Regions from separate parts of the Bacillus paranthracis genome, predicted to be linked through region 1. Evidence: riboswitches for the same ligand, from Rfam matches in the RefSeq annotation. Region 1 holds a riboswitch; the other holds the start of a gene.
What was found. A riboswitch is a leader RNA that binds a small molecule or an ion and turns the genes downstream of it on or off. The one in region 1 is predicted to bind S-adenosylmethionine.

Region 1 (16,695 bases):
GGAGAAATCGGGTTTATTGCACTCCATATTTACAGTTCACTTACAAATTCAGATTTATCTTCAGTTAATCAAAACTCCCGTCTCATCGCACAGCTTGTATCTTTAATTGAGACGAACTTACAAATTACATTAGACCAAGAAAGTATTCACTATTTACGCCTTATTCGTCATCTTCAATATGCTATTGAGAGGGTGAAAAAAGGAGAAAAAGTAGAGGAATCGCAAAGTTTTGCTGATTTATTAAAGGCGGAATATCCTGTCTGTTATAATTTAGCTTGGAAGCTAGTTAAGGTTATGCAAAAAGAATTGCAACTTCCTGTTTATGAAGCAGAGAGTATATATTTAACGATGCACCTGCAGCGCTTAGTGAAGGCAGAGCATGTGTAAAATGACATATATTTTTGTCGAAAATGAAAACGTTAAAAAAAATCATTGAATCGCTTACAATAGTTATGTATAATAACTATTGCAAAGTTATACAAATTTCGACAAACACATTAAGGTATAAAACGAAAACGTTTGCCTTAATTATAGTGAACTTATACGTAAACCTATTTTTGACACGTGTTACTGATTCGATCAGGCATGAGTGGAGAAAAGTAAGGAATGTAAGCTAGAGAAAGGGATATACTACCCTTTGTATAGCTATCGTTCTATCTTTTTTTCCTCATGCCTTTTTGGCGTTTGTCGGAAGGTATCAATATAGATAAGAGAGGAAGGGTTTCCATGTTTAAGAAGATCTTTGGTGTTCTTCAAAAAGTCGGAAAAGCGCTTATGCTTCCAGTAGCGATTTTACCGGCAGCAGGTATTTTACTTGGATTTGGTAATGCATTTCAAAATCCACAGTTAACAAATGTTATTCCTGCTTTAAAAGCAGATTGGTTCGTAATGGTAGCAAAAATTATGGAACAATCTGGTGATATTATTTTCGCTAACCTTGCATTACTATTCGCAGTTGGGGTAGCAATTGGCTTAGCTGGTGGAGACGGAGTAGCTGGTTTAGCAGCATTCGTTGGCTACTTAATTATGAACAAAACGATGAGTGTGTTCTTAGAAGTAGATAAGCTAGTGAAAGTAACAAGTTCTGGAGCAGATCCAGTAAAAATTGGATTTACCGATCCAGCATATGCAAACGTATTAGGAATTCCAACGCTACAAACAGGAGTATTTGGTGGTATTATCGTCGGGATAGTAGCGGCATATTGTTATAATAAATACTTCAACATTGAATTACCATCATACTTAGGTTTCTTTGCAGGTAAGCGTTTCGTACCGATCGCAACTGCAACATTCTCTTTAATAGTAGGTATTATCATGTGCTTCGTTTGGCCATACATTCAAGGTGGCTTAAACACGTTCTCACATCAAATGATTGATGCAAATAGAACATTAGCAGCATTCATATTCGGTTTAATTGAACGTTCATTAATTCCATTTGGATTACATCACATTTTCTATTCACCGTTCTGGTTCGAATTCGGTCAGTATACAAATGCGGCTGGCGAATTAATTCGTGGTGACCAAAAAATCTTTATGGCACAGTTAAAAGACGGTGTAGAATTAACAGCAGGTACATTTACAACTGGTAAGTATCCGTTCATGATGTTCGGTCTTCCAGCAGCAGCTTTAGCAATGTACCATGAAGCACGCCCAGAAAATAAAAAATTAGCAGCTGGTATTTTAGGTTCTGCTGCATTAACATCTTTCTTAACAGGTATTACAGAGCCACTTGAATTTTCATTCTTATTCGTAGCACCAGTATTATTCGGAATTCACGCTGTATTCGCTGGTCTATCATTTATGACAATGCAAATTTTAGGTGTTAAAATTGGTATGACATTCTCTGGTGGTTTAATCGACTTCCTATTATTCGGTGTACTACCAGGCCGTACGGCATGGTGGTGGGTAATTATTGTTGGTCTTGTACTAGCGGTTATTTACTACTTCGGATTCCGATTTGCAATCCGTAAATGGGATTTAAAAACACCTGGCCGTGAAGTTGCAAATGCGAATGAAGGTGCAGGAAAAGCAGAAGCAGGTGAACTTCCTCGTGAAGTATTAGTAGCACTTGGTGGTAAAGAAAACATTGCTTCTTTAGACGCTTGTATTACTCGTTTACGTGTTCAAGTTAACGAACAAAAGAATGTAAATAAAGATCGCTTGAAAGAACTTGGAGCAGCTGGTGTACTTGAAGTTGGAAATAACATTCAAGCTATTTTTGGACCGAAATCTGACACATTAAAATCACAAATTCATGATATTATGTCAGGTCGTACACCTCATGTTGAAAAAGCAGAGCCTGTAAAAGTAGAAGAAGCTCCTCAAAAAGTTGATGAAAACGAAACAATCGTTTCACCAATTGAAGGGAAAATCCTACCTATTACAGAAGTGCCGGATCAAGTATTCTCAGGAAAAATGATGGGAGATGGATTTGCAATTGAGCCAACAGAAGGAACAGTAGTTTCTCCAGTTAACGGTGAAATTGTCAACGTATTCCCTACAAAGCATGCAATTGGTATTCAATCTGAAGGTGGAAAAGAAATTTTAATCCACTTCGGTATTGATACTGTAAAATTAAATGGTGAAGGTTTTGAAGCACTTGTAGCGCAAGGTGACAAAGTGAAACAAGGACAACCATTATTAAAAGTAGATCTTGCATTTGTAAAAGAAAATGCACCATCTATCATTACACCAATTGTATTTACGAATTTACAGCAAGGGCAGCAAGTCGAATTGAAAAAAGATGGAAATGTTAAGAAGGGCGAAAACGCTATTATTGACATTCAGTAGGAATTTGACGCAAAATGTTTATAATTATAATAGGTGATGTGGTTGACCGAACATCGCCTATTATATACAATAGATGATGTAGTACTCACGTCTATACAACTAAAAAAATACTGTAATTTAAAGGAGATAAATTATCATGGAAAAAATCTTTAAAGTAACTAGCGACTCAGGAATTCATGCTCGTCCAGCAACTCTACTTGTAAACACTGCAAGCAAATTTGGTTCTGACATTAACTTAGAGTATAACGGAAAGAACGTTAACTTAAAATCAATCATGGGCGTTATGTCTTTAGGTATTCAACAAGGCGCGGAAATTAAAATCACTGCAAATGGTGATGATGCAGCTCAAGCACTAGCAGCTATCGAAGAAACTATGAAAAACGAAGGATTAGGAGAATAATGACTCTTAACATTCAAGGGATCGCTGCATCAAGTGGGATTGCTATTGCAAAGGCTTTCAGACTTGAAAATCCTGAATTTAACATCGAAAAGAAATCAATTACAAACGAAGCTGCAGAAATTGCACGCTTAGAAGCTGCGCTTGAGAAAGCAAAAACAGAATTAGAAGCTATTAAAGACCACGCTTTTGCTGAGCTAGGTGCTGACAAAGCTGCGATCTTTGAAGCACATTTATTAGTGTTAAATGATCCAGAACTAGTAAACCCAGTAAAAGATAAAGTAAATAGTGAAAAAGTAAATGCTGAATTTGCAATGGATGAAGTTGCATCAATGTTTATTTCTATGTTTGAAAACATGGATAACGAATATATGAAAGAACGTGCTGCGGACATTCGTGACGTAACAAAACGTGTTCTTGCACATTTACTAGGCATTAACTTCTCAAATCCTGGTACAATTTCTGAAGAAGTAATCATTATTGCTGAAGATTTAACACCATCTGATACAGCTCAGTTAAACCGTAAGTATGCAAAAGGTTTTACAACTGATATCGGTGGACGTACATCTCACTCTGCAATTATGGCTCGCTCTATGGAAATTCCAGCTGTTGTTGGTACGAAAGTTGTTATGGAGAAAATCCAAAACGGCGATATCGTAATCATCGATGGTTTAGATGGAGAAGTAATTGTTAATCCATCAGAAGAAACTCTTCGCTCGTTTGAAGAAAAGAAAGCGAAATTTGAAGAGCAAAAAGCTGAATGGGCAAAATTAAAAGATCAAGCTACTGTAACAAGTGATGGACATCACGTTGAGCTTGTTGCAAATATCGGAACACCAAATGATGTACAAGGTATTATCGATAATGGCGGAGAAGGCGTTGGTTTATACCGTACAGAATTCTTATACATGGGCCGTGATAATCTTCCAACAGAAGAAGAGCAGTTCGAAGCGTATAAAGCAGTTCTTGAAGGTGTAAAAGAAGGTCAACCTGTTGTTGTTCGTACACTTGACATCGGTGGAGATAAAGAGCTTCCATACTTACATTTACCAAAAGAAATGAACCCATTCTTAGGATACCGTGCAATTCGCTTATGTCTTGATGAGCAAGATGTGTTCCGTACACAACTTCGTGCATTACTTCGTGCTAGCGTATACGGTAACTTAAAAATTATGTTCCCAATGATTGCAACTCTTGATGAGTTCCGTCAAGCGAAAGCAATCCTATTAGAAGAAAAAGCGAAACTTGTAGAAGCGGGTACAACTGTTTCTGATTCTATTGAAGTTGGTATGATGGTTGAAATCCCAGCTTCAGCAGTATTAGCAGATCAATTTGCAAAAGAAGTTGATTTCTTCTCTATCGGAACAAACGACTTAATTCAATACACAATGGCTGCAGACCGTATGAACGAACAAGTATCTTACTTATACCAACCATATAACCCATCTATTTTACGTCTTGTAAAAATGGTTATCGATGCTGCTCATAAAGAAGGCAAATGGGCTGGTATGTGTGGTGAGATGGCGGGAGATTCACTTGCGATCCCATTATTATTAGGATTAGGTTTAGATGAGTTCAGTATGAGTGCAACATCTATTCTTCCTGCAAGAACACAACTAAGCAAGTTGTCAAAAGCAGAAATGGAAACATTAGCAGAAAAAGCATTAATGATGTCAACTGCTGAAGAAGTTGTTGAACTAGTTAAAAGTATATAATCAATAAAAAAACCTGAGTCGATTTGAAATCGGTCTCAGGTTTTTTCTATGAGAAAAGTAAAACTTATTTTCTTACTTTTGAAGATAAGGAACAAAATTAGATAGCGATAGCAACGATATCAGCTGGGCATACACGTAAAATACCAGTAAAAGTATTTCGGTTTTGATTGTGCTTATCGTCTTTATTGTTATCTTTGTTATCTTTGTCATTGTTATTACGAGCTAAAGCAGAGAAAAGAGCAACACCGTTACAGAAACCTTCAAAAATTACATTGTTGAAAGATCCAACACCTTTAACGCTTAATAGAGAAAGCTCTGTTCCAACTGAAATGCTAGCAAGTACGTTACATACAGCTGGTTGTTGTGGTCTAACTACTTCTTTCTCTTTCTCTTTCTCATGATGTCTGCACTCTCTTTCATGATGATGACAGTCTCTAAAGTTATCACAGCATCCAAATGATCCAAACATAATCCTCATCACCCCCTTCACACTTATAATCTATGTAAGTTCGGTAGTGAGTGACTGGACAGAGAGTGGAATTTTTTCTAGGGGAATTTCTCATTTTAAAAGACTAGCTGGGTGTTTATTACGGAATGATGTTTAAAATAGGATAGATATCACAAAAAAGTGTAAAGACCACCGAAATGAATGAAATAGGTAGCCTTTACACTTTTTTGCTTTTATATAAAACGATGATATATACAGGAAGAGCTAACAGTAGCGGTACAATGGATCGTGCAGTATGTTTTTCTGATTCTAATTGGAATGCTTCTTCTTTTGGAAATTGTAAAACTGAAATATTTGCAGCATCGCCAATAAAATATAGAAGCAGTACAGTTACTATGTAACATAAAAGTGCAATAAAGCTTCCGTATGAACTCAATGAAAATCCCTCTCTTGTTATCTATTTGTTATCATTGTATCATAATTGTAACAAAAACACACGGTTATATTTCGATACTTTAACAAAATTCGACACGAAACGTCATTTATATGTATGCGAATAGCATGAAATTTACTGTTTTTTATGTGTGGATGTCGAATCATACATTTTAGTATTACGGATGTGTGACAGAATAAAAAAGAAACGAAGGTAATGAAATTACCTTCGTTTCTTTTTTATTCGTATGAAAGGGCAGTAAGACCCTCACACTGATTCAAGTTTCGCTTTATTATTTTGCCCATTCACTCACTTGTTCTACGCTCATTCGTGGTGCAGGATGGCCTTTTAAAGTGGATTCCCCAATTGTAATAAGCATAATTGGTACGTAGCGAGATGAAACATTGAATTCTTCTGTAAGTGCTTGTGGGTTGAAACCACCAATCGCACAAGTATCCCAGCCAGTCGCTTTAGCTGCAAGCATAAGTTGCATTGCTGCTAAAGATGCATTTGAAAAGGCTGCATCTCTTGGGAATTGCTCACGGGCATATGCAGACTCAATATTTTTAGCTAAGCGTTCTTTTGCTTCTTCTTTCATAAATCCTTGTTCTACAATTGGACCATAAACGGGTTCAACGTTTTTATAAGCTTCTAAATCACCTAAAATAGCGACTACAGCAGAAGCATCAAGAATTTGTTGTTGGTTATAAGCAATTGGATGTAATCGTTTCTGTACATCTTCACCTTGGAATACAAGGAATTTCCAATGCTGTAAATTCCAAGCGGAAGGTGCTTGGGCAGCTCCCTTTAAAATCTCGTGTAACTCTGTAGATGAAATTTCTTTCTCTGGGTTGAATGCACGTGTAGATGTGCGTTCATATAAAACATTAAAAAAGTTTTCGTTTGTCATTATATATCCTCCAAATTACATATCAAATTATGAAAAAAATACATGTAATATATTCTACTTACATTTTGTAAGTTATCGAATTTAAGAATATAATATCTTTATTTTAATTGTCAAGTTTTCAAGCGGAAGCTAGGGCATTCATACAAACGATACAATTCCTATAATCATACACTAAAAAAGGAATTTATAGAGTGAAAAAGCAAAGATAACATTCTCAATTAGCTTGTTAACATGTATCCCTCACTCATTAAAGTTTTTAGAGAACAGTTTTTTATAAAATGTTTGTGAGGAATTCTGTAGAACAAGATATATGAAGTGAGTGAAGACTAGTGATGAACATACTACATTTTTTATTAGAGAATACGGTTTTCCAAAATGTATTACAAGATCTTCAGTTAAATGTCCTTTATATAGAAAATGGATGCACACATCAACAAACGATAGAAAATATCCATCCAAAATGTATGTTTATAGCAAATAGTTTTGAAGAAGGAGAAGTATTATTTCAGAGGACTAAACCACATATTGTAATTATGTATGTAACAGATTTTTCTCAAATAAAATATATAAAGAATATGTATAATCCACAGAGTACATTTATTGTCATTTGGGATCAACAAATAACAAGCGAGTTTGCAGAGGTGCTTACGTTAGGAATACGTAATATTGTGATAGCCCCTGTGACTCCGCAAATGGTGTTAGAGGAAGTAAATAAAAGTTTATATCAGCTTTCTTTAGTGCGGCAAGTAAGTTTGCAACAAGAACTACTTCAAACGATGTTTGATTTTCGAAATGATCTATTATTTATAGTAGAAGACGATGAGATTGTTGATTGTAATACAAATTTTTTAGAGTTTTTCGGATATGAAAATTTGTTTGCTTATCGTGAGCAACATTTAGTATTTGCTGAACATCTTATTAGAGAAAATGGATACTATTCAACAACTCATGATATAACATGGTTAGATGATACATTATCATATGATAGAAGAATTAAGATGTCCAACTATGAAGGGGAAGTGTCAACTTTTTTATTGCGTGCGACACCATTGCCAGAAGATTTATCAAGATTTATTGTGAAGTGTACAGAGATTACCGAATTAGATGAAATCTATCAAGAACAAGAAAGACTTGCTATGATAGATTCGTTAACAGAGATTTATAATCGTTTGAAATTCCAACAAATACTCGAGGCAGAATGGGATAATGCGATGCGTAATAATGAAAACATAGCACTTATTTTATTTGATATAGATAATTTTAAAGCAGTAAATGACACGTATGGCCATGACTTTGGTGACTTAGCATTAATTGAGCTTGCAGAGCTCATGAAATCTAAAGTGGAGCAGCAACATGTATTTGCTAGGTGGGGAGGAGAAGAATTTATTATTTTAGTAACGAATACAGTAGAAAAAGAAGCATTTCAAGTTGCGGAATCATTACGATTTTTCATTGAAACAAAGCAATTCTCAGGAATTTCGAAATTAACAGCGAGCTTTGGAGTTGCATTATATGAAAAAGGGATTACAAGAGAAGAATTAATGCAACGAGCGGATATTGCATTATATGAAGCGAAAAAAAATGGAAAAAATCAAGTGTGTGTATATAGAAAAGAAAAAAAGTGATTTTTCGCAACAAATTGTTGCGATTTTTTTTTATTACTTGATAATAGAGTGTAGGGGGGATTTTGAACGAAGGAATTATGGAGGAACAAAATGATAAAAAAAATAATGATGATAGTTTCAATATGTGCTTTAGTTTGTGGAGGAGTATACTATTTTCTCTATAATTCTAATATAAAGGAAAATAAAGAATTAACAACTAAGGTGAATCCTGCTGTTGAATCAGAAGTACAAGAGAATATAGAAGAAGAAAAAGAAAAGCAAATTGATTACGCTAGCATATCTCAAAAATTAGATCAATATTTAGTCGGAAAGCAATTCAATGGAACAGTTTTGGTAACAGATAAAGAGCATGTTATATTGAATAAAGGATATGGGTATGCTGATGTTCAAAATAAAATAGAAAATACGCCTCACACAAAATATCGTATCGGTTCTATTACGAAAACAGTTGTGGCTACATCTATTTTACAACTGCAGGATCAAGGTAAGCTAAATATTCAAGATAATGTAAATAAATATATTCCTTCATTTCCGGAGAATAAAAATATTACGTTATATCATTTATTAACGCATACCTCTGGTTTACCTGAACACGCAAAAGGCAATGTTAATGCTGCTTCCCGTTTACAGTTAATTAATTGGATTGGACGTCAAAATTTAGAATTTCCTGCAGGAACAGGTTGGAGATATACAGATTATAATTATATGGTGCTTGCCTATATAATAGAACATATATCGAAAAAACCTTTAGGAGATTATATAAAAGAAAATATATTTGCAAAAGCAGATATGCATGAATCTGGTATGGGAAATATGGTACCTGGAGATAAAAATTTTACAAAGGGTTATGTGAAAAAAAATCAAGAGCTTGTACCAGCGCAGAAGGTAGGCATGGATTGGCTATATGGTTGTGGTGAGATGTATACGACAGTTGGAGATATGAAGAAATTAGACGAAGCAATTATAAATGGAAAACTTCTTTCTGAACAAAGTATACAAGCGATGTTTTCACCTTCACCAGAACGAAAATATGCATTTAGTTTTTACATATATCCGGATTATTTTCATAATCATGGTGTACTATCTGGTTGGAACACTTTCAATAATTTTAATAAAGAAAAAGGGACTTTTGTTATTTTATTTTCAAATGTGAAAAATAGTATGGATGATGACTTCAATAAAGATTTCCGAAAGATGGTAAGTGATTTATTAGAACAAAGGGGATGAGAAAATGAAACATAAAAATGTATCAATTGGTTTCATTGGTATTGGTGTAATGGGAAAAAGTATGGTGCGTCATTTCATGCAAGACGGTCATACAGTATATGTATATAATAGAACAAAATCGAAAACAGACTCTTTAGTACAAGATGGTGCAAATTGGTGTGATACACCGAAAGAGTTAGTAAAGCAAGTTGATGTTGTAATGACTATGGTTGGGTATCCACATGATGTAGAAGAAGTGTACTTTGGGATAGATGGAATTTTGGAGAATGCAAATGAAGGTACGATTGCAATTGATTTCACGACATCTACACCAACATTGGCAAAACGTATTAATGAAGCCGGTAAAAGTAAGAATGTATATACGTTAGATGCACCTGTATCTGGAGGAGACGTTGGTGCGAAAGAAGCAAGACTCGCAATTATGGTCGGTGGAGAGAAAGAAATATATGATAGATGTTTACCGTTATTTGAAAAACTAGGAACAAATATTCAGTTGCAAGGGCCTGCTGGAAGTGGACAACATACAAAAATGTGCAATCAAATTGCGATTGCTTCTAATATGATTGGAGTATGTGAAGCTGTTGCTTATGCAAAAAAGGCTGGATTAGATCCTGATAAAGTATTGGAGAGTATTTCAACGGGAGCAGCAGGTAGCTGGTCATTAAGTAATTTAGCTCCTCGAATGTTAAAGGAAGATTTTGAACCAGGTTTTTATGTAAAGCATTTTATGAAAGATATGAAGATCGCGTTAGATGAGGCTGAAAGATTACAATTGCCAGTACCAGGTTTAAGTTTGGCGAAGGAATTGTATGAAGAGCTAATAAAAGATGGGGAAGAAAATAGCGGAACACAAGTGTTATACAAAAAATATGTAAGGGGGTAAATGAGATGGATCTTCAAAAATTTGATGAGATGATTGATACTGTACAAAGAGCAACATGTATACAAATTAATGAAAAACAAAAAGAAGCTTTTAAACAAAAATATGATTTTGAACCGAATTTCGAATATGGAAGAGATGAGAAAGGGCATTACGTTATTCGAACTTCAAAAAAGATGCTAGAAGAAATGGAATTTTATTTGGCATTGAAATATGATCGAGATGGAGTTGACCTTTACATGGAAGCGGAGATTGATGGTATATATCATGTATCTGTTAGCTATAGTGAAGACGCTTTGCACCTACAAGAATTGTTTCAATTTCTAGAAGAAAAAAAATAAAAGTCCTCATTTGAGGACTTTTATTTTTAATTTTGTAATTATAAGCTAGAAGCACGGCGGCATCGTTCCATTGGGAATGGAATAACTTGTGCGATGTGATTAGGACCAAATTGTTTTGTACGAGCATGGCGTATTATATAAAATGCACACAGAATTGAAACAGGAATAGCACCGAACAAACCAAAAAATAAAGCGCTTACACAAGATGCAACAAAACCTAAAACACCAACTTCTAATTCTTCCATAATAGCTCCTAGAATAATAGGAAGTGCTCCACACGTAACCCCTAGTATAAGTGCGATAAGTAAACTCATGATTATCCCCCTCTGTTTGCGATATTTTTTCCTTCTTAGTTAATTGTAGTATATCATATATAAAACAGAATTTTCAGAAAAAATTCAAAAAAAGTTCAATAAATGTTCAAAAAGTATTAATAAATATACTTGAAAAATTGAAGGAAGAGATTGTACTGAAAAGAAGGAATAATACGGTTAGAACCATAAAAAATCAGGCTTATTTCAAAATGAAATAAGCCTGTTCCATAGGAGGATGTATATATGTAGAGTGAATAAAAGGTTGGAAAAGGGGGTCCAAGACCTTTTATTCAACTAACTACCTTAATAGATTGGAACCCAACCTTCAGTTGTAACAAAAATACGAATAGCTACAACTTGACGATCATCTTGCAAGGTAAAATAATGTCTTGCATTTTCAGGAACAGATATGAGATCGCCTGGCTCAAGTTCAACGTCAAAGAATGTCCCATCTTTTCCTTCAATGGCAAAGATGCCATGACCACTAACAATAAAGCGAACTTCATCATCAGTATGATGGTGTTCTTTTTGAAAATTAATTAATAATTCGTCAAGGTTAGGTGTGCTATTTGAAAGTGAAATTACATCATGTGCTTTATAACCTCGGCGTGCTGAAACATCAGCAATTTCTTTTGAAAACACAGCTAATATTTCAGCTTTGTTTTCATCTGTTAATGAGTAATTTTCTTTTAAATGAGTAGGAAGTTTGGAAATATTCCATTTCTCATATAAAACGCCTTCCTCTTGTAGAAATTTTGATACTTCCACTTCATTTTCAATGCGAGTATTTATTTCATGAATACGAATTTGCGCCATTAGAAACGCCTCCTTGAATTGATAATAGTTTTATATGAAATTGGAATAAAAACTCATAAGCTTCTAATCTTTTCTTTGCATCAAAGCTATCTCGGCCCCATACGGTAATACCATGGTTACGGATTAATACTGCCCCCGAATCTCCCTGTATATGCTTGCGGAAGTTTTCTCCAAGCGTTGGGATATGAGCATGGTTTTCGATAATAGGAATGTGAATTGTTGCATCTTCTTCCCAAATATCGAGAGCTTTAATAATTTCTTGATTTTGAAGTGTGACTGCATCACTATATAAATTTGTGATAACATTGTTATCAGTTGTATGAACATGAAGGACACACCCAGCATTCGTATTGTTATAAATATGTGTATGCAAGATTGTTTCTGCTGAAGGGCGTAATTCAGTCTCTAATACGGGAACCCCTAGATGATCTACTAGTAGAAAGTCATCTGGAGTCGTTTTTGTTTTATCTTTACCGCTTGCTGTAATGAGAAAAGTGAGTGGTTCATGACTAACCTTTATAGAAATATTACCACTCGTTGCTGGAAACCAATTTCGTGTTGTTAATTCTTTTTTTATCTCGCTTAAGTCATACCATTGACGAAAAAGTTGTTTCATAATTTCACCTCCAACAAATGTTTTAATTCAGTTTGAACATCGTGAAACGTTTCAAATGCTGTATAAGAAATATGATTTTCTTCGCATTTTGTAATAAGGAAATCACGAGCGAACACTTTATCCGCTTGTTTCGCAGCTTGTAAATCGGTAATTGAATCTCCAATTACAATATGGAAGTCATTCGTATCACTCAATTTACGGATGAGTGATGATTTACATAATCCGCAATGATTTTGACAAAGACGATCACAAGGATGAGGCCAATTCACCGTAATGTATTCATTTGAAAAATCTGTTTCATTACAGTAAATTTGCTCTTTTGGAATGAGTCCTTGTAAGAGTGGATAGACGAAGAAATCCATTCCACCTGATATAACATAAAAGGAAATGTTGTTTTCATTTACAAATTGTATAAATTCATGAAAACCGTTACGAATTTCAGCAGTCTCTATTAAAAATTGAATAATTTCATCGTGCAGATTAGTAGGTATGAATTGAAATAATTGAGAAACACCTTCTTGAATAGATAGCTCTTGTGATAAAATTCTATTCTTTACTTCTTCAGCTTCTGGTGGTGCGAATTTTTCCATAATGGACATAATGTTATCATTATTTGTAATCGTGCCATCGAAATCACAAAATACTTGAATACTCATAATTTCACCTCATGAGAGGGATTTCCCCATATTTGTAGTGCGCTATGCAAATTTATGTCATCTACTTCATGGAGTGGTTTATTTTGCAAAGTAGCATCAATTGCAGCACGGAAAGCTTTACCGCCGCCCTGCGCCCCATTTGGATGTCCATGTATTCCGCCACCAGCATTAATAACAACATCTTTACCGAAATCTCGTGCAATAAAGGGAACGAAACCAGGATGAATACCAGCAGACGGAACAGAAAAGCTCTTCTTGAAAAATGCATCGTCTTCAGTTAAATATTTTGAGATAGCAAGAGCCTCCTCTTTTTCTAGCGCAACACTTCCGTATGGAGATGGGAATAATGAAAAGTCAGCCCCAGCATAACGTAGTAGCTTTCCAAGTAATAATGGTGATGAAACTCCATATAACTTGGATGCTGAATAAGCACCACTTACAGCAGGATGTGCCATAATAGGAACTGGGATTTCATCATCTTCTGCAAGTGATTGTAGTACATCTAGTCCGTAAGAGAATACGTTAAATAATAGAATATCGGCTCCAGCTTGCACTGCACGTTTCGCATTTTCTTTTAAATCAAAAGTTCGTCCTGTTAAATTTACGGCATATAACGTTTTATGTCCGTACGTTTCATATACGGATTGTAAAACTTCTTTTCCAGATACGATGCGTTTCGTAAGTGGTGTTAATGCATTTTCAAATAATATTTCATCATCTTTTACGATATCTACACCACCAATTGCTTGATCGCGTAATTGCGTTTTTAAATACCCAATATTTCGTCCAATCATTCCTTTAAAAATACTCATTAAAAGGGGACGATCATGTACTTGTAAAAGATTTCGAATACCATCTATCCCGAATTTTGGACCAGGAAAATGTTTTTTTAACTCGTCTGAAAAAGTTAAGTCAATTAATTTTACTTCGCCATCAAGAGATAGCTTTCCGAATGTAGTTGTTAAAATAGCTGGTAAATCTGGACTGAAATTTAATAACGGATATTCAATTTTAATAATTCCGCGTTTTACTTTTTTACGTAAATACGAATTGGTATGTTCATGTTCAGCTAATTCCTCAACATGAATGACGTTGCCTTTATGTTGTTTTAATTGTTCTTGCAATAAATGTGGCAAATGTGTCCAAGAGCCAATTGTTAAACCGAGTGCAATTTGTTCAGCTTTTTTTTCTAAGTTATGTGAATCATCATGGATTAAATATGTCGCTATAATTCCGCTCATTGTTATAACCTCCTAGTTAAATAAAAAAACCTCTCAGCTAAGGAGAGGTTTTTTTACAACCAGCTCCTTATCTGTCAGCGTAATGCTGCGAGAATTAGCACCGTGTCTACAATTGTAGATCGGTTGCCGGGTTTCGTCGGGCTCGTCCCTCCACCTGCTCTTGATAAGAAGTATTTAGAAATGTTTAAATTTTTAAGATAACTGAATTTTGTCAGATATTTTTCATGTTGTCAATTACTTTTTGAAAAAATTTAATTTATCAATTCGATTAATGGCTTCTCGTAATCTATCTTCTGTATGCAAGAGACCAACACGGACGTACCCTTCACCATACTCACCAAATCCAACACCAGGAGCAACTGCGACATGTGCTTTTTCTAGTAAAATATTAGAAAATTGCTCAGAAGTATATCCTTTTGGAACAGGAAGCCATGCAAAAAATGACCCTGTTGGAATGTCTACATTCCAACCAATTGAGTGACAAGCTGAAATAAGAGCGTTTCTTCGAGATTCGTAACTATTTACAAGGTCTATGACGCAAGACTGTGAACTTAATAGTGCTTCGCGGGCAGCATCTTGAATGGCACCAAAAATACTAACATACATATGATCTTGTAATAAGTTAATTGTTTCAATGACACTTTCATTCCCTACCGCAAAAGCGATGCGCCAGCCAGCCATATTGAAAGTTTTCGATAATGTGTAAATTTCGATTCCTGTATCTTTGGCACCATCTGCTTGTAAGAAACTAACAGGTTTTTGACCATCGAATCCAATCGCACCGTAAGCAAAATCATGAACGACTAATATATTATGTTTATTAGCAAAATGAATGGTTTCATCAAAGAAATCTTTTGATGCAGTAGCACCGGTCGGATTATTTGGATAGTTTAAAAACATTAATTTTGCACGCTCGGCAATAGAGTCGTCAATTTTTGTATAATCCGGTAAAAACTTATTTTCTGCAATAAGCGGCATTGTTTCAAATTGTGCTTTCGCTAAAGCAACTCCTGATAAATAATCTGGATAGCCTGGATCGGGAACGAGAATGGTATCACCAGGGTTTGTAAAGCAAACTGGTAATTCTACTAATCCAGCCTTTCCACCAAACAATATAGCAACTTCAGTTTTCGGATTTACTACTACATCATATTCACGTTGATAGAATGTTGCCACGGCTTCTTTTAAGCTTTCATGTCCGCGAAATGGCGGATATTTATGATGAATGGTCTTGTCTGCAGCATCTTGCAAAGCTTTTACGATATGCTGCGGTGTTGGTTGATCTGGATTACCTTGACCTAGATTAATAACATCGTGACCAGCTGCTACAACTTTGTTAACTTTTGCAACAAGTGAAGCGAAAAATTGTGTTGGCAATGATGTTACTATCTCAGAAGGTTGAAATGATTTCATACTTTCCACCTCTTTTGAAAGTTGTTACAATTCTAGTGACAAATGATATAATCTTTCCAGTATTTTGTAAAGAAAAAAATAAGAATGGGGCTGAAAAAATGAAAGTCGCATGTATTCAAATGGATATTGTCTTTGGAGATGTAGAAAAAAATATTGAGAATGCTAAAAATAAAATAAGTGAAGCGATGAAAGAAAGACCAGATGTTATTGTTTTACCAGAACTATGGACAACAGGTTATGATTTAACGAGACTCTCTGAAATTGCAGATAGGGATGGATTGGAAACGAAAGAAAAGTTGATAGAATGGTCGAAACAATATGGTGTACATATTGTTGGTGGTTCTATAGCAAAGCAAACGGAACAAGGTGTTACAAATACAATGTATGTTGTAACGAATAAAGGAGAACTAGTCAATGAATATAGTAAAGTGCATTTATTTCAGCTTATGGATGAACATAAATATTTAATCGCTGGAAATCGTACTGGTGAATTTAAGTTAGATGATGTAGAGTGCGCCGGCACCATTTGCTATGATATTCGTTTTCCGGAGTGGATGCGCGTTCATACTGCTAAAGGTGCAAAAGTTTTATTTGTTGTAGCTGAATGGCCATTAGTTCGTTTAGCGCATTGGCGTTTACTATTACAAGCAAGAGCAGTTGAAAATCAGTGTTATGTTGTAGCATGTAATAGGGCAGGGAAGGATCCAAATAATGAGTTTGCTGGCCATTCTTTAATTGTCGATCCTTGGGGCGAAGTTGTTGTAGAAGCAAATGAAGAAGAATCAATTCTATTTGGAGAGCTTACATTCGAGAAAATTAAAGAAGTACGCAAAGGAATTCCAGTTTTTGCGGATCGACGTCCAGAATTATACA
Region 2 (16,695 bases), 2.0 Mb from region 1:
ACAACCACTTGGTTTTGCAATTGGTAACGCTCTAGAAGTGAAAGAAGCGATTGATACGTTAAAAGGTGAAGGTCCAGAAGATTTAACAGAATTAGTACTCGTATTAGGAAGTCAGATGGTCGTACTTGCGAAAAAAGCAAATACATTAGAAGAAGCTCGTGAAATGTTAATTGAAGTGATGAAGAACGGAAAAGCAACTGAGAAGTTTAAAGAGTTCTTAAGCAATCAAGGCGGAGATAGCTCAATTGTAGACAATCCAGAAAAAATGCCACAAGCGAAGTATGTAATTGATGTACCTGCAAAAACTTCAGGTGTTATTTCTAACATTGTTGCAGATGAAATCGGTATCGCAGCTATGCTACTTGGTGCTGGCCGTGCAACGAAAGAAGACGAAATTGATTTAGCGGTAGGACTAATGTTACGTAAAAAAGTGGGCGATGCAGTAAAAGAAGGCGAGCCATTCGTAACAATCTATGCAAATCGCGAAAATGTAGAAGATGTAAAAGCTAAAATTTATGAGAACATTTCTATCGCTGAAACAGCAGAGGCTCCTAAATTAGTGCATACAGTTATTACTGACTAATCATCATTACACTTACTTTGAGGGGGAAATAATATGGATAAGAAAAAATATATTGAAGAAGCAAATAAGATGTTAGAAAAAGCATATATTCCGTATTCAAAATTTCCTGTTGGTGCAGCGTTAGTTACGAAAGAAGGTAAAATCTATACTGGTTGTAATATAGAAAATGCTTCTTATGGTTTATGTAACTGCGCAGAAAGAACAGCGATCTTTAAAGCAGTATCAGAAGGTGAGCGCGACTTTAGTTACTTAGTTATTACAGGAGAAACGGACGGACCGATTTCACCGTGTGGTGCTTGTAGACAAGTAATCGCTGAATTCTGTGATCCGAAAATGCCTGTATTATTAACGAATGTAAAAGGCGATGAAAAAGAAGTAACTGTTGAGCAATTACTTCCAGGTGCTTTTACAAATGACGATTTAAAATAAGTTAAAAGCCATTTTGCAATATTAATTGCAAAATGGCTTTTTTGTTTGAAAATTGAATGTAATATTTTGTTCATATTCCGTTCATAAACTTTGCGTAAAATGATTGCAGCGAATATGGAAAGTTTACAGCAGGAGGGATATAATGAAGAAATTCTATAATGGTGCTTGTAGTTACTTATTAATTTATGATTTTGCTCAAAAAGTCATTTAAATAGATAGGAGTGGAAAGTATGATAGCACTTTTATCAAGTATTGTAGCAGTTTGTATGGCTGTTGGGGTAATGTTTCTTCGCTTTAAAGCAGCGAAAAAGCCGGTAACGAAAAAGAAAATAATATTGCCGCCAATTTTTATGAGTACTGGCGCAATGATGTACTTCTTACCAGCGTTTCGATTAACATCGTTAGAAATAGTAGAGGCGATTAGTATAGGACTTATTTTCTCTATATTTCTTATTAAAACAACGAAGTTTGAAATAAGAAATGAACATATATATATGAAACCGTCAAAAGCATTCATATTTATTTTAGTTGGATTATTAGCAGTGCGAGTAGTAATGAAATCGTATTTAAGTCAATCGATTGACTTAGCAGAGTTAAGTGGAATGTTTTTCTTACTCGCTTTTGCGATGATTGTATCGTGGAGAATTGCTATGTATCGTTCCTATGCTAAATTAGAAAAAACAATAAAAAGAGCTGGAATTTCTATATAGGAAATCCAGCTCTTTTTATGTTTTATTAAAATTCTTTAACGCGGAACTCATTTGCTTAATTTTAAACGTATTTGAGCATCTTGTAATGCCGCTGGCGTAACGTTAAGACCATTTTGATCAACAATTTTTGTGTTTAATAAAATGGAATCTAAGCTTCCACGAAATGTTTGTGTATAGTTTTGACGCAACATTTGTTGTTCTTGTTTTTCATCAACTGTTAATCCAGTTGCTTTTTCTTTTTTTGATAATTCGTTAATACGGAATAAAATGTTTTTCATTTGTTTCACCTCTAGTTTAATTTAATTATATTAGTTGCTTACTAATGTATAGTTATTGTAACGTGTAATTTTAATTATGTCAACACCATCTAAAAAGGTTAAAAATTGACGAAAAATTGTAACAATAATAAAATGAATTGATTAGATAATTATTTTTTTAATCATACATAGAACGCTAGGGGGATTATTATGAAATCAACATTTTTTGCTCAAAATAGAGAACGATTAGTAAACACATTACCAGATGAATCGATTACAATTTTATTTGCTGGTCAAGCACCTCATATGTCAGCGGATGCACATTATAAGTTTGTGCCGAATCGGAATTTTTATTATGTAACAGGAATCGATGAACCAAATGTTATTTTTATGCTGAAAAAGTTTGGGAATTGTGTAGAAGAGACACTTTTCATTGAAAAATCAGATCCAGTAATGGAAAAATGGGTCGGTAAAACAGTTTCTAAAGAAGAAGCAGAGAAAATTTCTGGTATAAAGAAAGTTGTATATTTAGATAGCTTTGAAAAGACAATGTCAAATATATTTTTTACAGAAAATGTGAAGCATCTATTTTTAGATTTAGAGCGTCGTGAGTGGAATGGTACAGAGACAAAAACATTAGCGTTTGCTAAACATGTAAGAGAACAATACCCCCACGTAACAATTGGTAATATATATCCAAATATTTGTGAATTACGAGTGTTTAAAACAGAAGAAGAAATTGAAATTATGAAAGAAGCGATTGCTGTAACGAAAGACGGTATTTACAACGTACTTAAGCATGCAAAAGCAGACATGATGGAGTATGAATTAGAAGCTCAATTTGATTTTACACTGAAATCATCTGGCATTAAGCATCATGCGTTCAATACAATTTTGGCGAGTGGGAAAAATGCTACAGTTCTTCATTATGAAGATAATGATGCGCAAATTCAAAATGGTGATTTAGTATTACTAGATTTAGGTGCTCAAAAAGACTACTATAACGCTGATATTAGTTATACATTCCCAGCAAATGGAACATTCTCTAGTCGCCAAAAACAAATTTATAATATCGTATTAAAAGCATTGAAAGAAACAACAGAGATTATTAAGCCAGGCTTAAAGTTCGCTGCATTAAATGAGCATGCTAAAAAAGTACTTGCAGAAGGGTGTAAAGCGGTTGGTTTAATTCAAGAAGATGAAGAGTTATCAAAATATTATTATCATGGTGTCAGCCATTTCCTTGGTTTAGATACGCATGATGTAGGGACATACAAAGATAGAGTATTAGAAGAAGGCATGGTTATTACAATTGAACCTGGTCTTTATATTGAAGAAGAATCGATTGGAATTCGTATTGAAGATGATATTCTTGTAACGAAAGACGGATACGAAAACTTGTCAAAAGATATCATTAGAGAAGTTGAAGAGATTGAAGCGTTTATGAGTGTAAATAATGAACATGTCAAAGGAAAACAAGCTGTAGTTAAATAATAAGAAAGTCATCACTAATTTATTTGAACTTTATCTCGAATCGTGGACAATTAAAAAATCCATGATTCGGGATAGGGTTCTTTTTATCTTCGAAATACTAATCTTTAATTATTAATCCTAATAAAGTCGCAAACTGAACAGCTTGATATGTAGATACTTTACATCCCCTTAAATCGCTCACTGAAACTGTCAGAGTATTAAAATTAGAAGAGCTAATATCGATCCCCTTCAGTGATGTCTGGTCAAAATTAGCTTCGTCAAGGCTACATAATTGGAATTCAACTTTTTTTAGTTTACAGTCAAAAAAATCTGCACTATTTAATGAAGTTTCATTAAATACAATCTTTTCTAGTTTAGAATTTCCAAATGCAGCTAAGTTCAAAATAGAATTCTCAAATTTAACATTTCCTAAGCTAGATTCTGTAAAATTAACCCCGATTAATTTACTGTTTTTAAATTCAACTCTGTGAACAGAAGAATTGCTTAAATTAACATTTGATAAATCACAGTTTTCAAAACAAACATCTGTAATATCAATATTGCTAAAGTCTGTATTCGTGAACTTACAATTCTTTATCACGGCATCATATAATCGTACTCTATCCACAGATTCATTTTCGAAAGTGGAATCGATAATTTCACACATTTCTAGTGTAGGATCTTCTTCATAAAAAATATCTTGAAAATTTTTTGAAGATAACTCTGGTGAAATTTTGGGTCTATCAATTTTCATGGTATATCAATCCTCTTCTATTTGATATATAAGTGTAATTTAGGTTTAGTGAATCCCCGAAAGGAACATTAGTTCTTATTATACACAATCATACGTTTTTTTGTGAAGAGGATTTTGGTTACCTTTTTCTAATTTAATAATCACAGTGTTATTGTTTCTTAAGAAATAAAGCCCTAATAAATAGGAGAACTGCTAATACATTCGTTACAGAGAAATCCTCTTGCATACCTAAAAGTATCGCTTCTTCTAAGGTTTCTGATTTAATAATTTTGTTTTAAGTGTTAGTGCATATGTTGTTTATACTCGTGTGAAGTTGAAGGAGTAAAATCGGGGAATGTTATGAATACCGAAACAATAATTACAACACTAATTGAAAGCAATAACAAAAAGCATCGGTGGATCACAGTAGAAAACCTTTCTGATAAAATTTGAATTATAAATGACATAGTAATCGTTATAGTAAATAAAAGGCTGATAAACAGTATACTATGAGCTTGTTGCGCATTTAGCATTTCTGTAATCATTGCTCCCATCATACTTGCCATTACCCCAGAGAACATTCCTTCTAAAGCAGTATATAGATGAAAACGTAGACCAACTAAAAAGCCGATACAACCACTAATTAAAATCGCAAGCAAAGTAGAATATAGCAATTCTCCTTTAAATAGAATACCTAAATAAAAACCTATACTTAAACCGATACTCATACTAAAAGACATAATAAATACCATATACTCCATTAGGGTACCACTACGTTTCGAAATATATGATGTAATAATAATTGAGATACAGCAAAGCATTAAGGCAGTTAATGTATAAGCAAACATCATGATACCTCCCTGTCCTATCATTCACTTCATCATATGTTCATATAGAGAGTACTTATGCTTATTTATATCTGCATATTATCTGCACAATTTCATAAATGAAAGCAAGGTGGCGTTTGATTTTTTTACGTGTGAACATGTGAAAGAAAGTGTTATATAATGAGTTTCTATTGTGAAGCAATAAAGAATAAGCGTATAATATTATAGTTATCCCATTACTCGGGACAACCCGCGAATGATAAATAAGATTGTTGTTTTATCATCGCTTCTAAACAGATAGACAATGAAAGTAACAGTGGAATACAGATAGGGAGTTATAAAATGAAATTAATTATTGCCGAGAAACCAGATCAAGGTTTGGCTCTTGTTTCACAGTTTAAATATCGCCGGAAAGATGGATATTTAGAAGTAGAAGCGAATGAGTTATTTCCAAATGGAGCGTACTGTACATGGGCAATTGGTCATTTGACGCAGTTATGTAATCCAGAACATTATCACGCAGAGTGGAAAAAATGGTCACTTGATACGTTACCGATGATTCCTGAACGATTTCAATTTGAAGTAACAAAGTCGAAGTATAAACAATTTAACGTTGTGAAACAGCTGTTACATAATCCTCAGGTAACAGAAATTATTCATGCGGGCGATGCTGGGCGTGAAGGGGAATTGATTGTACGAAATATTATTAACCTTTGCAACGTGCAAAAGCCGATGAAACGTCTTTGGATTTCATCTTTAACGAAACAAGCTATTTATCAAGGATTTAAAAACTTGCTTGATGAATCAGACACGATTAATACGTATTATGAAGCATACACAAGATCTTGTGCTGACTGGGTTGTTGGTATGAATGCATCACGTGTGTTTAGTATTTTGTTAAAGAAAAAAGGAATGAATGATGTATTTTCAGCTGGTCGTGTACAAACACCGACACTCGCGTTAATCGTAAAGCGTGAAAAGGAAATAGAAAACTTTAAGTCAGAGCCGTTCTGGGAAGTGTTCGCAACCTTTAATATAGAAGGAAAGAAGTATGAGGGGAAATGGGAGAAGGATAGTGAATCCCGCTTAAAAGACCCTGATATGGCGAATAAAATTGCGGCATTTTGCCAAGGTAAACCGGCAGTAGTGAAGGAAATGAAAACGGAGCGTAAAGAATTTCAGCCGCCGCTTTTATTTAACTTATCATCACTGCAAGCAACGGCAAATAAAGCCTTTAAGTTTTCACCGAAAAAGACGCTTGATATAACGCAAGCACTATATCAAAAAGGGATTGTTTCTTATCCTCGTTCGGATTCCAACTATGTTACCCAAGGAGAGGCAGCAACGTTCCCTGATATTTTACAGAAGTTAAGTCAGTTTGATGAATATAAAGGTTTATTACCAGCTCCGGTTGAATCGATTATGAATAATAAGCGTTATGTGAATGAAAAGAAAGTAACAGATCACTACGCCATTATTCCGACAGAGCAAGTTACAAATCCAAGCAGACTATCAGGTGATGAAAAGAAAATTTACGATATGATTGTTAGAAGACTTATAGCAGCTCACTATGAAGTTGCAATCTTTGACTATACAACGATTGTAACGCTTGTAGATGAACGTGCTGAATTCATTTCAAAAGGAAAACAGCAAATTCAAGAAGGCTGGCGTAAAGTTATTTTCCAAGACGATAAAGATGACGAAACCATTCTTCCAATTGTAGCTGAAGGTGAAGAAGGAAAAGTTGTAAAAGTGAAAGTGAAAGAGGGAAAAACACAACCACCGAAGCGTTATACAGAAGGACAACTTATTACGTTAATGAAAACAGCTGGTAAGTATTTAGAGAATGAAGAGCTGGAGAAAGTATTAAAGAAAACAGAAGGTTTAGGCACAGAAGCAACTCGCGCTGGAATTATTACGATGCTGAAAGACCGTAAATATATAGATGTGAAGAAGAACCAAGTGTATGCGACCGATAAAGGGAAAGTATTAATTACCGCAATCGGTGACAAAATACTAGCTTCACCAGAAATGACAGCGAAATGGGAGCAGCGCCTTGCAGAAATTGGTGAAGGCACGGCTTCACCAGCTACATTTATGGAACAAACGAAAAAGCTATCAGCTAAAATTATTGAAGATGCAGTGGAAATGTCAGAGAAATGGGACTTTACTGGATTGCATGTTGAATCGATTGAGCGAAAAGGATCGAAATTTACAACAGGTAAAAAGGTTGGTAGCTGTAAAAAATGTGATGGCGATGTGATTGATAAGTCAACGTTTTACGGCTGTTCTAATTACAACACGACACAATGTGACTTTACCATCTCGAAGAAGATATTAAGTAAAACAATTTCGCAAAAGAATATGACAAAGCTATTAAAAGGTGAAAAGACCGATTTAATTAAAGGCTTTAAAAAGGGCGAGAAAACATTTGATGCGAAATTAGAGTGGAAAGATAATAAGATTAATTTTGTATTTGAGAATTAAGTTGTTTTAACAAATAAAAATATGATAATTAAATTATATCCTATAGAATAGACGCTTAAAAAAGTCTATTCTATAGGATATTTTTTTTGAATAAGTAGTACTATATATTTTTGTTTGAAATAAAATATACAATAAAAAAATCTTTATAATTGATAATTATTTATTGTAAAACAATAAATAATGTATTAAAATCATTATCATAATAAATCGGTGAGATGCTTTTTATAGAAAGGGAACAAAGCTGTTTTTTATTAGAGGAGGTAAAGCTATGAACGATCAAAATTTGATTATCGAAAATATGGATAACCCTCATGAGTTGGAGAGAATGTATAGAAAAGACCCGAAAGCTTTTAAAAAGTCATTCTCACAAGCATGGGATGAAAACTCTGATTCTCAGGTGCTAGCTGCCTGGTATGAAAGGTTACATTTCAAGGAGACGGCAAATGCGGAAAAAAAGTCGTTGTTTCAAAAAGGTTTCTTATTTATGGGCATGTTAGCTATTCTGGCCGGGATAAGCACCAGAATCATTTTCTACTTTGTCGAACAAGAAGCAATTGCTCCAATTAACCTAGCTTTTGGTGTAATTCCCTTTATTGTCGCTTATTTTGTCTACCATAATACGCCGAAAAAAAGTATTATTTATTCCCTTATAGCGTTGTTCCTAATTTCCGGGATATATCTTAATACGTTGCCATTAAATTATAAAGACAGTATTATCCTTGCTTATTTACATCTTCCTATATTTTTATGGATCTTGGTAGGACTTGCGTTTACAGGAAATGAATATTCAAAAGGCAGTACAAGATTAGCTTATATTAAATTTAATTTGGAATATGCCCTTCTCTACGCCAGCATGGCAGTTAGCGGAATGATTCTAGCAGTATTCACCATGCGTTTATTTAGCTTTGTTGACTTGGATATAGGAGAATTCTATTTTAGTAATGTTGTGTTATTTGGTGCTGCTGCTCTTGCTATTGTGGCTGCATATTTAGTATCAATGAATCTTAAACTTGCTAAAAATATTACACCATACATATCTAAAATTTTTAGTCCACTTGTCTTGATTACGTTGCTAATCTATCTTATAACGGTTATATGGGTCGGGAAAAATCCTTTCTTGGACCGCAATTTCTTAATGGCCTTCAACGGAATACTCCTTGGCGTGTTGGCCGTTACCATATTTTCTATCGTTGAGAGTGATTCGGATGAGAAAAAGAACATTTCAGATTATATAAATTTTGCCTTAATTGTTCTGGCGCTTATTATTGACACTGTCGCTTTATCAGCCATTGTATTCAGACTTTCTTCTTACGGGATTACACCTAATAGACTTGCTGTTTTAGGGGTAAACATACTGATCTGGGCAAATTTAATTTGGATTATGTTTTCCTATATGCGTTTCTTGCAAAGCAAATCAGGACCGACAGCTATCCAAGATGCCGTTACGAAGTATTTACCAATTTACGGACTTTGGGCAGCTTTCGTTATATTTACGTTTCCTATCATTTTTAATTAGAAAGGTCTTGTTAACGTAACGACAAAATTGTTAAAAGAAGATGATAGATGTCATCTTCTTTTAACTGTATAAAAAAACATATTGAAATTATTTTGATGTAAAATATAATGAATTTAGATAATTAAATAAAAACTTCTTATTAAGAGAGGTGGAGGGACTGGCCCTTCGAAGCCTCAGCAACCTTATGTGATATAAAGGTGCTAAATCCTGTAGGATCTAAAATTCCTAATAGATAAGATGCGGTTATAAGTAAACCTTCTTCTTATTTTGAAGAAGGTTTTTTCTCATTTAAATAGAGGTTTTGAAAGGTGGTGAGGAAGAATTAAAGAAAATATACAAGAGGAAAATGGAGGATGCAGTGAATAATGAAATTGAGGATTTAAAAGAGAATAGCACAAGTATTTGGAGCAATAAAATTTTTTCGTATTTTTTCTTAGCAAGTTGCATTTCTTTAATAGGTAATTCTATGGTTACGCTCGTTTTACCGTTATGGGTAATGAAATTAACGAACTCTCCATTACTTGTTTCTGGAGTAAACGTTGCAATTGCGACGACGGCGATTTTATTTGCACCTGTAACAGGAACGTTAGCAGATCGAATGTCGAGAAGAAAGCTTATGATAATTGCGGATGTTATGAGATGTATCGTCATGATTTTAATTGCAGTTATAGCATTTTATAATAAAATGCTATACATTCCGTTACTAATTTTACTTATAATACGCTCAATTGGGAGTGCTTTATTTACTCCGGCTTCAAATGCAGCATTAGTAACATATGTGGAAGAAAAGCATGTTCAACAGGCGATTACGCTGAGGCAAATATCAATACAAACCATATCGGTAGCTATTCCTTTAATGGCTAGCTTTTTAATTAGTATTTTTAATTTTCATGGAGTATTTTTGTTAGATGCAATTACATTTTTTATATCATTTTTAATTTTAATGAAAATTAAATTTCCACGTGAATTAAAAGTAGAAAAGAAAAAGCCTTTTTACGAAGACTTTAAAGAGGGTTTCTCCATATTTAATAGTAATCAATCATTGAAAACATTGCTTATGAGCGCTGCGCTTATTAATTTACTTGGAGCGGCGTGTATGCTTTCGCTACAAGTAATAGTTGTTAGAGAAATGGACCTTTCTACGGGATGGTATAGTATAGTTTTTGCGGCATCACCGATAGGGATTTTAATAGGAGCATTTATTACGAAAAAGATTCGTACATATAAAACGATTACGACTGCTTTTATATTTACAGCTATTATGGGGGTTTTTAATGCTGCAATGGGTACGACGTTAAATCCGGTATTATTTTCAGTTTATTATTTTCTGTCAGGAATTGCATTTGGGGTAAGTAATATATATTTTGGAGTGTTGTATAGAAAGTTAATTCCAAATGAAGTGCAAGGAAGATTTTTTGGTTTTTTAAATTCGTTATTATTAGTATCAACCCCGGTTGGAATTGCAATAACGGGATATTCCTTAGAGTCAATTTCAGCTTCTATTGTATTTATTATAATTGGTATTATTACGTTTCTAGTTTCGGTTATTTCATTTGTAATGATAAATAAGAAATAAGTGTTGTATGAGATTTTTCAAAAATAAAAAACGTCCTGCTATAGGACGTTTTTTATTATATATATTGCCGTCTTTTCTTAATAAGTAACAACACCTGTGAAACACAAGCAAGTACTGGCAGTTCAATTAACGGTCCAATAACGAGTGCAAGTGCAATAAGAGGCTCGTCAGGGAAAGCAGTCACAGCAATAGCAAGAGCAACAGGTGAGTTTCTTGCTAACGTTGTTAAGTTTAGACTTACTGTATCTTTATAAGATAAGCGCATAACGTGCCCGATAAATTGTCCTAGTACAAAATTAATGATGAAGAACAATAGAACAGGAATGAGTAATAATAAAACGACATTCATATTTTGTAGTAAATATTTACCTTGTGATGCAAACATCGCTACGATTGCTAAACTTAAAAATACAATTTGGGCAGAGCTGAAAAATGGAATGAGTTTATTCTCGAGCGTTTCAGCTTTTTTCAGTTTATTCATAATGAATTTTGTAGCGTGTGCAAGTAAAAATGGTAAGACGATTACGATAACAATACTTTCTACTAAAACAGAAACCGCTACAGTCTTCATAACACCAGCGAATAAAAATAAATAAATGGGAAGTAGTAGTACTTGCAAAATTAAATTTACTGGTAAAATCGCTGTAGAAAGTGCTACATTACCTTTTGCTATTTCAGTAAAGATTAAGTACCAATCTGTACATGGAGTAACCATTAGCATTATAAATCCAACCCACAGTGCTGGGTGATCTGAAAGAAATAGTGCTCCTAATCCCCAAGCGAGTAAAGGTGTCCATAAAAAGTTAATAGTAAGACTTGTTCCAGCAAATTTTAAATTGTGAAATCCGTTTTTTATTTCTTTTAATGGGATGCTAAGGAATAATCCATATAGCATGAAAAATAAAAAGGGAACAATAAATTTGTCTGAATACATATGTATAACATTAAATTGTCCAAGTATGATGCCGCATGTAACAGCAAAAAGAATAATAAAAGTTTGAATCTTTTCTATCGTGCTCATGAATGAATCCTTTCTAAATATGAATTTTCCTCTCTAATTTTATTATACAAGTAATAAGGCTGTAATTTGGTGTTCAATTGTATTTTAGTAAATGTTTTTAATTTGAGATTTATTTTTTTATTAAAAGTTACTTGACTAAAGTAAGTGACTATATTACAATCACTTACATAAGGTAATTAAATAACAAAAAGTTTTAATTAACTTTCCTTAAGGTATCAATTGGAACTTTTTATTAGAATAAGAATTTTTATGATGTTGAATAATGAATATGATAAGAAAGTTTAGGTGAAGAAAATGGGATTATTTAGCTCGTTATTTGGTAAAAAAGAAGAAAATACAAAAGTAGAGGGGAATAAAACAATGTCAAAAGTATTATTTGTAAAAGCAAACGATCGTCCAGCGGAGCAAGCAGTTAGTTCAAAAATGTATGAAACATTTGTAAGTACTTATAAAGAAGCAAATCCGAATACAGAAATTACAGAGTTAGATTTATTTGCATTAGATCTTCCTTATTACGGAAATATTGCTATTTCAGGTGGATACAAACGTAGTCAAGGTATGGAATTAACAGCAGAAGAAGAGAAGGCAGTTGCTACAGTAGATCAATATTTAAATCAGTTTTTAGAAGCTGATAAAGTTGTATTTGCATTCCCGTTATGGAACTTTACTGTACCAGCACCATTAATCACATATATTTCATACTTATCTCAAGCTGGAAAAACGTTTAAATATACAGCTAATGGCCCAGAAGGTTTAGCTGGTGGTAAGAAAGTAGTTGTGTTAGGTGCTCGTGGTTCAGATTACTCTTCAGAACAAATGGCTCCTATGGAAATGGCAGTTAATTACGTAACAACTGTACTTGGATTCTGGGGAATTACAAATCCAGAGACTGTTGTAATTGAAGGGCACAACCAATATCCAGATCGCTCACAACAAATTGTTGAAGAAGGTCTAGAGAACGTTAAGAAAGTAGCGGCGAAATTTTAATTAATTGATAGTAAAAATGGAAAAACCAACATGGATGACCATGTTGGTTTTTTAGTCTATTTCTATGTTAAAAAATGTATATTTATAAAATGAATGAAAAGTTTGAAAATAGTATTGCAAAATATTATATATCAAACTATAATGAGTTCAAGAATAGTTGATACTTAAGTTAAATATTCAGAAAATTCAATTAGTTAAAATTGGAAATGACATAGGTTATTTTGAATGGAGGTTATATTATGACGAATAAAGTACCGTTTTCGTTCATAGTTGTTATTGGTTTAATGTTATTTGCACTATTTTTCGGGGCAGGAAATTTAATATTCCCAGCAATGCTTGGTCAATCGGCAGGAGAGAATGTTTGGATTGCTAATGCAGGATTTTTAGTAACAGGTGTAGGTTTACCGTTGCTAGGGGTATTAGCATTTGGAATTTCAGGTAAAGAAGATTTACAATCGTTAGCAAGTCGTGTACATCCAGTGTTCGGCATTGTATTTACGACAGTTTTATATTTAGCGATTGGTCCACTATTCGCTATTCCGAGAACAGGCAGCGTTTCTTATGAAATTGGTATGAAGCCTTTTGTACCAGAAGCTATGGGTTCTTCAGCACTCATTCTTTTTACAATTATATTCTTTAGCATTACTTGTTTTTTTTCGCTAAATCCCGCGAAAATTGTCGATATTGTAGGAAAAATCTTAACGCCAATTAAATTAACGTTTATTGGGATTTTAGTAGTATTTGCTTTTATTCATCCAATGGGAGAAATGCAAGCACCTGCAGAGGCATATACATCACATGCGTTCTTTAAAGGGTTCCAAGAAGGTTACTTAACAATGGATACGTTGGCATCATTCGTATTCGGTATTATTATCATCAATGCGATTAAAGAAAAGGGCGCAAAAACAAAAAAAGACATTATGATTGTTTGTGCAAAAGCAACATTGATTGCTGCATCTATTTTAGCAATGATCTATTCAGCACTTTCATTTATGGGAGCTTCAAGTGTTGCAAAACTTGGTCATTTAGATAATGGTGGTGCAGTATTAGCAAAAGTTTCAAACTATTATTTTGGGTCATACGGCGGAATTATATTAGGAATTATGGTTACAGCAGCATGTTTAACGACTAGTGTAGGACTTGTTTCAGCGTGTTCTTCATTCTTCCATAAACTATTCCCGAATGTTTCGTATAAAAAGATAGCAATCATCTTATCAGTGTTCAGTGCAGTTGTTGCGAATGTAGGTTTAACGCAATTAATCGCAATTTCTGTTCCTGTATTAATCGCGATTTATCCATTAGCAATCGTCTTAATTTTCCTAACGCTCCTTCATCCATTGTTTAAAGGAAGAGCAGAAGTGTATCAAGGTAGCTTATTAATTACATTTATTGTAAGTGTGTTCGATGGATTGAATGCAGCTGGTATGAAGTTAGCAGTAGTGAACGATTTTCTTACTAAAATACTTCCAATGCATGAAGTTGGGTTAGGTTGGATTTTACCAGCACTTATTGGCGGACTGATCGGGTACGTCATTAGCATTATGAAAGCAAAAAATCAAGTTCAACCAGCAGCTAGTGCGGATAAGAAAATAGGTTAAATAAAAAAGTTATAGAACTTGTTTCTATAACTTTTTTTGTTACTATTAATAATGAGAGAAAATAAAGTAGTAGGGGAAATAAAATGAAAAAAACAATTGATCACATCGGCATCGCAGTGCGCGATATAGATAGTACGATACGTTTTTATGAAAAGGTATTGTTAGGAACATTAATAGATCGTTACGTAAGTGAGGCACCTGGTGTTGAAAGCGAAGTAGCCATTCTTGAAGTAGATGGAGATAGAATCGAATTACTTGCACCGACGAATAATACGACGTCGCCAATTGCCAGATTCATTAAACAAAAAGGTAAAGGTGTACATCATGTTGCATATCGAGTAGATGATTTAGATGTAGCTTTAGAAGAATTGAAAGAACAAGGTATTCGAACGTTAGAGCATACACTTCGAATGAATAAACACGGCAGAAGACTAATCTATCTTAACCCAGCGGATACAGAGGGAACAATCATAGAGTATTGTGATTATCCGGAAGAGAAATAGAAAAAAGATATTTTTAAAAAGATGTTACGTAATAAAGTAACATCTTTTTATTTATGTATTTCACATTTTCTTCACAAATGATTCACGATAACTTTTCTTCTTCAGGAACTTACATAAATATATTTTATGATATAATAACAATCGACTTTAAAAATGTAAGTTGTATCTATACAGGTAGTTACTATTTTATTAGAAGTTTATAGGTGAGAGAGAAATAAAGAGTTATACTGTATAGAAATTTATATTTAATTAGGTTAATATTTCGCCCGAGAATTAAACTTAGGAAGTTAAAAGCATGAAAATAGAGCGATGAGTAAGAAAGAAGTGAAATGATTGTGAAAGTAATGAGAAGGGTAGGGACATGGCTATTACTTGCATGTGTGCTTATTATATTGATACCGAAAAGTGCATCTGCTCATGCATACGTTGTGAAATCAAACCCTACTGAAAATGAAACATTGAAGAAAGCACCATCTGTTGTGAAAATTGAATTCGATGAGGACATACAAGTTTCAAGTTTTAATACATTGTACGTGAGAGATACATCAGGTAAAAGGGTCGATTTAAAAGATGCTCATATTGATACAAAAAATAAAAAGCTACTAGAAGCCGGATTAAAAGAGAATCTCAAAAACGGTCTGTACTCTATTCAGTGGAAAGTGATTTCAGCTGATGGTCATCCAATTCAAGGAGTTATTCCATTCCGTATTGGATTAGCAGAAGTGAAAGCAGACGATATACAAGTGGAAGAGATGGGTTACGTCCCACAAATCGATATGATTATGGAACGTGGAATTTTATATACAAGTTTCTCACTATTTATAGGCGTGCTATTCTTTAATCTTATTATGTATAAAGGGAATGCAACCTCGGTTCGATCAAGGAGTAAGAACATAATATGGATTTCCTTATTAGGGATATTTATTAGCTTGTTATTCAATCTACCACTGCAAGCGAAAATAAATGCTGATGTTTCATGGCTAGAAGCATTCAATCCTTTACTATTAAAAGAAACATTACAGCTTTCTGTTTTTGGATATATATGGATTTCCCAAATAACTCTTATTAGTTTGCTTATAATCGTTACGTATTTTGCGATGAGGCGTGAGAAGCTTTCGTCGTTTAAAGTATGGAGCATTCCAATAGTATTGTTTATTGGGATACTTGTTATGAAAGCATGTAATAGTCACGCATATGGTTTAAAGTTTAAAGACATTGCTGTCGTTATGGATTTTCTACATTTATTCGCAGCTTCATTATGGATTGGTGGTTTATCATCTATTATTCTCCTTTTACGCAAAGAGGATAACAAGTGGAGTATGTATTGGGATATGATTAAGCGTTTTTCACCGTGGGCAACATGTGCTGTCATTGTGATTTTCATAACAGGTCTTTTTAACAGTACATTTTTTATTCCAACAATCCACTCGTTATTTGATACGAAGTATGGATTAGCTTTATTAGCAAAGATACTTTTATTCATTTTCATGGGGATATTGGGAATTATTCATTATGTGAAAGGGAAAATGAGAGCGGAGCAAGGATTAGGTGCTACGGTAAAAGTAGAGTTTATCATTGGAATTATCATTTTCGTAATCGTAGCTTTTATGACAAATGTACAAACACCACCGATGCCTCCTACTGGACCTTTTACAGAGAGTAAACAATTAGATAATGGATATGAAATGACGCTAAATGTAAGTCCTAATAGAGTAGGACAAAATATATTCCATATTACTTTAAAGGATGAGAACGGACAACCTGTTACTGATATGGAACAAATTATATTAACGACTCAATCGTTAGATATGAATATGGGAAAAGGATCATTTAAAGTTTCGGCAGTTTCACCGGGAGAATATGAAGCAGAAGGTATGTATATTAACATGACAGGCAACTGGAATATACAAGTACATGGATTAACGAAATCGCTTGATAGCTTCGATACGGATTATAAATTTATTGTAGGTGGCAGATAAAGTGAAACTTTAAGCA

Region 2: it holds a riboswitch for S-adenosylmethionine, as region 1 does, so the genes downstream of both, NLJ82_RS09450 (MFS transporter) here and mtnW (2,3-diketo-5-methylthiopentyl-1-phosphate enolase) in region 1, are expected to answer to the same signal.

What each region holds. Positions count from the first base shown of each region.
Region 1 is NZ_CP101135.1:3,816,486-3,833,180, reverse strand. Features, by position in the region: gene glcT (glucose PTS transporter transcription antiterminator GlcT) at 1-387, shown strand, start outside; gene ptsG (PTS glucose transporter subunit IIABC) at 727-2,790, shown strand; gene ptsH (phosphocarrier protein HPr) at 2,927-3,190, shown strand; gene ptsP (phosphoenolpyruvate--protein phosphotransferase) at 3,190-4,902, shown strand; gene NLJ82_RS19670 (DUF3915 family protein) at 5,000-5,371, opposite strand; gene NLJ82_RS19665 (hypothetical protein) at 5,568-5,786, opposite strand; gene NLJ82_RS19660 (nitroreductase family protein) at 6,076-6,693, opposite strand; gene NLJ82_RS19655 (GGDEF domain-containing protein) at 7,026-8,318, shown strand; gene NLJ82_RS19650 (serine hydrolase) at 8,409-9,545, shown strand; gene NLJ82_RS19645 (NAD(P)-dependent oxidoreductase) at 9,550-10,428, shown strand; gene NLJ82_RS19640 (DUF3909 family protein) at 10,434-10,766, shown strand; gene NLJ82_RS19635 (hypothetical protein) at 10,805-11,080, opposite strand; gene NLJ82_RS19630 (1,2-dihydroxy-3-keto-5-methylthiopentene dioxygenase) at 11,384-11,896, opposite strand; gene NLJ82_RS19625 (methylthioribulose 1-phosphate dehydratase) at 11,874-12,512, opposite strand; gene mtnX (2-hydroxy-3-keto-5-methylthiopentenyl-1-phosphate phosphatase) at 12,509-13,168, opposite strand; gene mtnW (2,3-diketo-5-methylthiopentyl-1-phosphate enolase) at 13,165-14,409, opposite strand; SAM riboswitch class I at 14,474-14,579, opposite strand; gene NLJ82_RS19610 (pyridoxal phosphate-dependent aminotransferase) at 14,644-15,822, opposite strand; gene NLJ82_RS19605 (carbon-nitrogen family hydrolase) at 15,837-16,695, shown strand, end outside.
Region 2 is NZ_CP101135.1:1,849,217-1,865,911, forward strand. Features, by position in the region: gene NLJ82_RS09405 (pyrimidine-nucleoside phosphorylase) at 1-583, shown strand, start outside; gene NLJ82_RS09410 (cytidine deaminase) at 617-1,012, shown strand; gene NLJ82_RS09415 (CcdC family protein) at 1,243-1,722, shown strand; gene NLJ82_RS09420 (DUF896 domain-containing protein) at 1,770-2,000, opposite strand; gene NLJ82_RS09425 (aminopeptidase P family protein) at 2,190-3,473, shown strand; gene NLJ82_RS09430 (pentapeptide repeat-containing protein) at 3,571-4,206, opposite strand; gene NLJ82_RS09435 (hypothetical protein) at 4,488-5,033, opposite strand; gene topB (DNA topoisomerase III) at 5,355-7,499, shown strand; gene NLJ82_RS09445 (DUF4153 domain-containing protein) at 7,768-9,015, shown strand; SAM riboswitch class I at 9,149-9,254, shown strand; gene NLJ82_RS09450 (MFS transporter) at 9,362-10,591, shown strand; gene NLJ82_RS09455 (arsenic resistance protein) at 10,647-11,612, opposite strand; gene NLJ82_RS09460 (FMN-dependent NADH-azoreductase) at 11,907-12,599, shown strand; gene brnQ (branched-chain amino acid transport system II carrier protein) at 12,839-14,197, shown strand; gene NLJ82_RS09470 (VOC family protein) at 14,281-14,700, shown strand; gene NLJ82_RS09475 (copper resistance CopC/CopD family protein) at 15,030-16,679, shown strand.